Regions from separate parts of the Peribacillus aracenensis genome, predicted to be linked through region 1. Evidence: a T-box and tRNA genes for the amino acid it is inferred to sense, from the RefSeq annotation. Region 1 holds a T-box; the other holds one or more tRNA genes.
The links. The T-box of region 1 lies ahead of N0M92_RS08495 (valine--tRNA ligase). A T-box ahead of a tRNA ligase gene usually reads a tRNA of that ligase, here a tRNA-Val.

Region 1 (4,421 bases):
GAAGAAGAACTAGTAAGGATGAAGGTTTGCATTGTTCAGCAAGGGGAAACGCTTGAAGACTTGGCTCAACGATATGATGTTACGGTTCAATCGATACTTTTCAGCAATGAATTGGAGTCGAATCAGAACGTCCATGAAGGGCAAGTCATCTATATACCGAAGGCGGTTGTATATAAGAATTGACCAGGACAGAGAGCAGAGCATATGGTCTGCTCCTGTTTTTTAGGTGCTAGAGGAATCGGATCATTAGTTTTTTAGAGAAAGTGAGTGAGTCTCGTGAGGGAAAACGAGAATCAGCAGCCTGCCAATCGGGATTGGGACGCGGAGACCGTATTGAAGGAATATGCCATGTATGTACAATATATTGAGGACTTCGGACGTGTAAAAAAAGTATACAGTGATCGCGGTACATTTGCCTTGAAATCCATGGTACCGCAGAACGGCATTGATTTTATGAAAAATGTTCAAAAATTGTACCATCGCGGCTATAACCGGATCGTTCCCATTTATCAAACGATGGATCAGCGTTACGCCGTTCTTCATAATGGACGTTTGTATTACCTGATGCCCTGGCTCAATAATGAAAGGGACGGGGAGCGCGATGAAAATCATAAGCAAATGTTCAGGGAGCTCGCTCGGATGCATACACTTTCCGTTAAGGAAATACAAGTGGATATCGAGGAACGGGAAGCCCATTTTGAGCGGACGATTGATGCCTGGAATAACGAGAAGGAATTCATCGATGAGTATATTGTCAGCTGTGAAAAGAAGTGGTATATGTCTCCATTCGAACTGACGGTTTGTTCTTTCTACACTGATATTTCACAGGCGCTGAAGTACTCGATCAAGAAATTTGAAACCTGGTATGAAAAAACGAAGGATAGTGAAAAGGTTCGAACCGTGGTCACGCACGGAAAGGTTTCCATGAAGCATTTCGTTTATGATGAGCGGGGTTATGGCTACTTCATCAATTTTGAGAATTCGAATACAGCTCCGCCGCATTTCGATTTACTGCCATTTCTCGTTAAATCGGCCAGGACCTATCCTGTCCAATGCGATGACTGCGTTGACTGGCTATATAACTATTTTCGTTATTTTCCGTTGAAAGAAGAAGAATTGCTGCTCATGCAAAGCTATCTGGCATTCCCTGGGTCAGCTTTGGAATTAGTGAAGGGTTATTCCGATGGCACGGGCCATCGTTCAGAGCTTGATAATGTTACACAACTGCAGCGGCAATTTTGGCTTTTGAAAAATATTGAATATATGGTGATGAAAATTGAAGAAATCGAACAGCAGAAAAAGGCTGCCGCCGAGGCTACCAAAGAAGAAGAACAATCACCCCCAAGCTAAATATACATGATTGGATCATCTCCAGTCATGTATATTTTTTTGCTGTAAGGGAATACTTAAATCCATTCGAAATACAAAGACATGGCCAGGAAAATAAAGGCGATTAGCAGGAGCATATCGAAGAAAGTCGGGAAAATCAGCGTACGTAATCCTTGGAACACAATAAAGGGGAAGATGAACTGCTGGCAGACACCGCGGAATTTCTTCACCCAAGGCGGTAAAGTATAGGGAGTATATCTTCGCTTCATAATATTACCTTCCTTTTTAGGACTTCTTATATTCTATGGGTGGGCAGTGGAAAAGGTGAAACAGCCGTCACATTCACTGTTTCTGGCGGATAAAATAAAGAAAATGAACTTGAATTGTATCAAAAGGGATGATTCCTGAGAAAGTAAGCGAAAAGATGATTGACTCGAGCCCCATGTTTTTTGTACTATATACTATATGCATTCAATGATTTTACTTATGAATATAAATCAATGCAAAGACCGGAAATAGTAAGATGAAATGCACTTTTCAGAGAGGAAACCAAATTGGTGCGAGGTTTCCAGGCAGCAGCATCCGAAGTCGTCCGCGAGCAGTCTTCGTGAACCCCTTAGTAGCGAAGGCCGGTGAAGAGCCGTTATCCCATTTGAGAGCCGAAAGAGATTTTTTTCTTTTTCGGAAAAAAGGTGGCACCGCGAACAACTTCCTTCGTCCTTTTGTGATGATGGAAGTTTTTTTTATGCCCAAAAGGAGGAAATGTTATGGAAGAGAACCAAATTTCTATGCCGACTAAATATGATCCGCAAACGATAGAGAAAGGCCGCTACAAATGGTGGCTTGATGGAAAATTTTTCGAAACGACGGGTGACGATAAAAAAGAACCATATACGATTGTCATCCCGCCGCCTAACGTGACAGGTAAGCTTCATCTTGGCCACGCTTGGGATACGACGCTTCAAGATATATTGACACGCATGAAGAGGATGCAAGGCTATGACGTTTTATGGTTACCGGGCATGGACCATGCCGGTATCGCCACTCAAGCGAAAGTGGAACAGAAACTTCGTGCTGAAGGCGTGAGCCGTTATGACCTTGGACGAGAAAAATTCGTAGAAGAGACTTGGAAATGGAAAGAGGAATATGCGAGCCATATCCGTGAACAATGGTCAAAGCTCGGTCTTGGACTTGATTATACACGTGAACGCTTCACTCTTGATGAAGGGCTTTCAAAAGCTGTGCGCGAAGTGTTCGTTTCGCTTTATAACAAGGGCTTGATTTATCGCGGCGAATACATCATCAACTGGGATCCATCAACGAAAACGGCGTTATCCGATATCGAGGTTATTTACAAGGATGTGCAGGGCGCATTTTACCATATGAAATATCCTTTGGTTGACGGATCAGGAGAAATTGAAATTGCCACCACCCGTCCAGAAACGATGCTTGGCGATACTGCTGTGGCTGTACACCCTGAAGATGACCGTTATAAACACTTGATCGGCAAAATGGTCCGCTTGCCAATTACAGGCCGGGAAATCCCGATTGTCGGTGATGATTATGTCGATATGGAATTCGGTTCAGGCGCGGTCAAAATTACTCCGGCTCATGATCCGAATGACTTCGAAATCGGGAACCGTCACGATTTGGAACGCATCCTTGTCATGCATGAAGATGGCTCGATGAATGAAAAGGCTGGTAAATATGAAGGCATGGACCGTTTTGAATGCCGGAAACAAATCGTCAAGGACCTTCAGGAAGAAGGAGTACTTTTCAAAATCGAAGATCACCTTCACTCAGTCGGCCATTCAGAGAGAAGCGGTGCTGTTGTTGAACCATATCTTTCGACTCAATGGTTCGTTAAAATGCAGCCGTTGGCTGATGCATCCGTTGAGCTTCAAAAAGGAACCGATGAGGAAAAAGTTCATTTCGTACCGGACCGTTTCGAAAAAACGTACCTGCATTGGATGGAAAATATCCGCGACTGGTGCATTTCCCGTCAGCTTTGGTGGGGTCACCGCATTCCAGCCTGGTACCATAAAGAAACAGGTGAAGTGTATGTAGGTCACGAAGAACCTGCGGACGCTGAAAACTGGGAACAAGATACAGATGTTCTTGATACATGGTTCAGCTCGGCATTATGGCCGTTCTCGACTATGGGCTGGCCTGACAAGGACAATGTCGATTTCCAACGCTACTATCCAACCGGGGCACTTGTGACAGGCTATGATATCATTTTCTTTTGGGTATCACGGATGATTTTCCAAGCTCTTGAGTTCACAGGTGAACGTCCATTTGAAGATGTGCTGATCCACGGTCTGGTTCGTGACGAACAGGGGCGCAAGATGAGTAAATCGCTTGGCAATGGTGTCGATCCGATGGATGTAATCGATCAATACGGTGCCGATTCGCTGCGTTACTTCTTATCCACGGGCAGCTCGCCAGGACAGGACCTTCGTTATAGCACGGAAAAAGTGGAAGCGGTTTGGAACTTCTCCAATAAGATTTGGAACGCATCCCGTTTTGCTTTGATGAACATGAACGGCATGACTTATGACGAAATTGATTTAAGCGGTGAGAAGTCTGTAGCTGATAAATGGATCTTGACGCGTTTGAATGAAACGATTTCAAACGTAACCAGACTTGCGGACCGTTATGAGTTTGGTGAAGTGGGCCGTGTGCTTTACAACTTCATTTGGGATGATTTCTGTGACTGGTATATTGAAATGGCGAAGCTTCCGCTATATGGCGAAGACGAAGCAGCTAAGAAGACGACGCGCTCGATCTTGGCTTATGTACTGGATAACACGATGAGATTGTTACACCCGTTCATGCCATTCATTACCGAAGAAATCTGGCAGAACCTACCGCATCAAGGTGAGTCCATCACTGTTGCCGCTTGGCCGGAAGTGAATGAAGGGTTGACGGATACAGCTGCAGCCGAGGAAATGAAGCTGCTGGTTGAAATCATCCGCTCCGTCCGTAATATCCGTGCTGAGGTGAACACACCGCTAAGCAAAAAAATCAATTTAATCTTAAAAGCGAAGGATGAATCCATCTTAGGGACTTTACAGAAAAACAGCAGCTAT
Region 2 (4,421 bases), on a different contig from region 1:
TTTTGACATATAGGGGATTAAATGATGAAGAGGTCACTAGATGCATATTATCAGGTAATCCCCATAATTGACTGCACATAAGCTTCCATTATAACGTAGGATTTACCCTCTTTCATAAAGCTGGAGTTAGTCTCTTGTAAGCCAAACTTTTTATAAAAATCCACCTTATTCTTTCTGGCATTACACCAAATTCTCTTCACGCCATTGTTCTGTGCTTCCTTTATAATATAGTCTAACAATGTACTTCCGTACCCTTTACCTTGTTCTAGTTGAAGGGTTGCAAATTTACGGAACTGACATTCTCTATTGTTTATAAAAAGTGAGATGACAGAAATCAAATCATCTCCTTTAAAAAGCCCATAATGAATACCTAAATCATCGTCTTCTAATTTTATATAGTCAAAGGGCTTATCTGCCCACATAACTTTATGCCTTAATTCCCAAACTTCTTCTTTATCTACTTGTCTAACCGTTATTTCCATAGTCCTCTCCTTTGTCCTTAACTATAAATAAGATATTAACCTTTTTGGGAAGCACCCGTTTGGGTAATAAGAAATCTAATCAGTTTCCTTTCTTTTATTCATACTCAAATTCAAAACTAATATTTAGAACATCACCGAAATATTGCCAGGATGGATAGATAAACACATATAACTGCTGAAGTGAACAAGATGACAGCAGGTATAAGATTTCTCTCATTTTAAATCCATAAGTACAAAAAAAGATAGCCGCGCTAATTTGGAACCACTTTGAAAATAACCATTATTAGAAAAAAATGAACTGCTAAAAATAATGGATATAAGCAAAGGTGTAGCGATTGGTATTTATATACCACAAGGGCTCTTTTAGGAATTGTTTAATCGTTGATGGTATTAACAGAAACCGTCAATGTTATGCGGATAGATTTGGATGCTTGCAAGAAATTGTTATCGATTAAATTTCTTCAAGTTTGGTTGCGTAATTATGGTCTGCTATATAAAAATTACTGCTATGAACAAATCATTGGATGAGCAGGTCATAATACTTATCTACGCAATCGTTTTCTGTAGCCCACTTCAAACAATAATTCTCTTTCCTCTTTATCTAGTATTTGTTGTTCATTCTTCAGAAGTATGTTCAGTCCAGTGTATTTCTTTAGTCAAGTAATCGATATGCTTTTCCATGTTTTCTCTTAAAAATTGAGCACAACTTTGAACGTGATTTTCTACTTGATTATTCATCAAGCTTGCTAAGACAACTCCTCTTTCTCTGGGTCTTGTCTTATTGGATATCAGTTTAATTCCTCAATCAAAAGTCAGATCCAGAGAGATTCTCCAAGGAGGCTTCTTTTTCTTGTTTTAGTTTAAAATCGGGTCTCCATTTTCTTAGAGTACATTATTTTATTAGCATTTTATCTAATTCACGAACTTTATCATATGACTCTAATAGTTGTTCAGGTACTAATGTTCTCCCATAATCCCAAGCATTAGTTTCTATTTCAGATTTTAGCTTTTCTTTTTCTTCTTCGTGACCATACATTAAAATCCTTAAATCATGTTTGTTTTTCTTAAAATCTAAATAATAACCAATCATACGATAAAGAATAATTTTAACAAAGTCTTCCTCTGTCTCTTTAATTCTAATTTTCCCTTTATAACCGTTAACTTGAAGGTAATTGAATTTTATAGTATTGGTCGATACGTTATAACTCATAGGCGCACTTAGACTATTGTCAAATTCATGAATAATATCCAAATTGTGCTCGTTTAATGTGTTATTAATTATCTCTTCGATATCGCTTATATAAAGCATTTAACTATCACTTCCCTTTTAAAGACTTACTTCATTCTAGTAGTAGATTAAATTCTTCTTCCTTTATCAATATAATAAACTGTAGGCATATTAAAATCACACAGTTAAAAATTTCCGTGCATGGTATTTGGCAGTAAAGGTAACCCAACACATTATAGTAAAGTGGATTTTTCTGAAGAACATGATTATGTACCTTTTAAAGAAAATCCTAAAAGATGGTCTTCTTTTTAACCACCATCGTTAGCTGAATAAGCGAAAGGGCTTTGCCTCGTCCTGTAATACGTTTAAATGCTGCTCTATCCGCACCAATTGAGTAATAATATATTATGAACTATATCTTTGAAAACAAAAAAAGGCCCAAATCCTTGTTATATCAAGGATTTGAGCCTTTGGTAGTTGATGACCTGTGAGGGATTCGAACCCACGACCCCTTCCCTGTCAAGGAAGTGCTCTCCCACTGAGCTAACAAGTCAATATGTAAATCAAGCTCTTTAGAGCTTGCTTTTAAACCTTAATTAGTTGCTGACTTCTTTACTGGACAAGATTTATTATATAGTGGTATTCAAAATAAAACAAGTAGTTTTGCTAAAAAAGTTTTTATCGTAAATTGGCCTGGGAAGTTAATCCTTGAAAGTTGAAAGCTTGTAAGAATTCGTTCAATATTTAAACCATTACATCTTAATGAGTTCCCTAAATCCGTTATCTCCAGATTTTTGTAAAGAAGCCCAATTGAGAAGGGATCTTTTCTTTGTAGTCCGATACTGTTGTTGTCTTTATTTTAGTCATAACACTGGGAGCTGACACTGAATATGGTCATTGTTTTTAAGAACTTGTTCAATAGAATTTACTATTTTTCCCGATAACCTTTTTTTGAACAAAGTCAAAGAAGAAAAGAAGCCAGCAGGATCTGACCCAAAAATTTCTCAGAATAGAATCCAACTAACCATTTATGAGGAGAATCCTAGGCTCCTACATATAAGATTTTCTCAACTTTAATTAACAAATATGATGTCTATGTGCTCAATCAAAGATTTTAGCAAAGAAAAGACAGGAAAAGATTTTTACATAGGAGAGGGGAATCTAGCAGCTTGAAAGTTGGTTAAAGGTGCCTCTGCTAAAATTTCTCCGTTTGCGCCTGCGCTAAATATTACTTGTACCCGATCTCCTGCTTGTAACTGAAGGATTGTAGTAACCGATAGTCCAATAGGTCTTGATTTTCTAAAGAAGTCATTAACAATATCCATATCATCTCCGTTTACGTTAATTGAAATGGAGGCGGCATATCCTTCTTTTGAAGAAGGTATTTTTTTGTCTTTTGAAGAATGACTTTTTTTGCAATACTCACAGTCGCAACTATTTTTTTTGCAATAATCGCATTTGCAACTATCTTTTTTGTTTTTTGAGTAATTATCACTTTTTCTTTTTGACGGACAAAATGAGACTTTTGCGGTTATCTCATAAATTCCATTCTCAGTTGGAATAAATGTTGATATATGCGGATTATATTCATTTGCTAAATCAAATTGTTCAGTTTGGTATAAAACCTTTACTGAGGGCGTACCCGCTTCTTTGTAAAGTTGTGGTGTGTTCTTATTAGCCCTGAACGCAGATGCTCTCACTAGATTATGTTTCTTGTGGTCACAGTGACAATCAGTATGTTTCTTCTGGCACAAATGACATTCATCGGTTTTCTTTTCATCGTATACACAGTCATTGTGCATCTTATGACAACAATGACAATCATCCGGTTTCTTTTGATCGCATATACAGTCATTGTGCTTCTTATGACAGCAATGGCAATCATCCGGTTTCTTCTGAATACAAATACAGTCATTGTGCTTCTTATGACAGCAATGGCAATCATCCGGTTTCTTTTGAATACAAATACAGTCATTGTGTTTCTTATGACAACTGTGACAATCATCCGGTTTCTTTTGATCACATATACAATCATTGTGTTTCTTGTGACAACTATGACAATCATCCGGCTTTTTTTGATCACATTTCTTATTAAGATATGTGGTGTCTACAAAGGAATTACAATGTGAAATAGTATAATGATTTTTAATTATAATCACCTTTTCCTTTTTTTATTTTCTGGTTATTTTATTCATTAAAAGGAAAGGGGTTTGTACAATATGGTACAAAAGTAAAAATATATCTAATTAAAACAGCAAAAATCTACTGGTTAGTATACGTTTTCAAGAAGGTCGGTTGTTAACAAAAGAGGGTGAAGTAATAGTAGAAAGTTAACTTCTTAACTTTTTTCAAACACTAACTTTCAGGAAGCTAGTTCATTAAGAAACACTAAAAAAGAACACAATAAATGGTCTTTTTTATTGGCTCTTTTCGTAAAGATTGTTGTTTTTAAAAACTAAACGATTTAAGGTTGATTGGTGCGCAAGTGCGAGACTCCTGCGGGAGCAGCGGGACAGGTGAGGCCCCACAGGCGTTTACGCCGAGGAGGCTCACCGCCCGCCCCGCGGAAAGCGAGCATCTGTAGAGGAAATCAACCACACCGCTTTACTTGGTAAATAGCAACAAAGTATGCGAAAACAGCCTTTTTATTTGTTCAATATCAACAATGAAAGTGAACAAATCCAAAAGAAGGATTGCTGACCATAATTGGC

Region 2: it has a tRNA-Val gene. The T-box ahead of N0M92_RS08495 (valine--tRNA ligase) is inferred to sense a tRNA for this amino acid. The anticodon was not compared.

What each region holds. Positions count from the first base shown of each region.
Region 1 covers NZ_JANZMJ010000006.1:65,321-69,741, reverse strand. The annotation lists gene spoVID (stage VI sporulation protein D) at 1-183, shown strand, start outside; gene ysxE (spore coat protein YsxE) at 277-1,350, shown strand; gene N0M92_RS08500 (hypothetical protein) at 1,407-1,598, opposite strand; T-box leader at 1,826-2,054, shown strand; gene N0M92_RS08495 (valine--tRNA ligase) at 2,097-4,421, shown strand, end outside.
Region 2 covers NZ_JANZMJ010000001.1:101,526-105,946, reverse strand. The annotation lists gene N0M92_RS00530 (GNAT family N-acetyltransferase) at 51-482, opposite strand; gene N0M92_RS00525 (hypothetical protein) at 1,375-1,791, opposite strand; tRNA gene N0M92_RS00520 (tRNA-Val) at 2,192-2,263, opposite strand; gene N0M92_RS29390 (hypothetical protein) at 2,853-3,410, opposite strand; gene N0M92_RS00510 (hypothetical protein) at 3,410-3,745, opposite strand.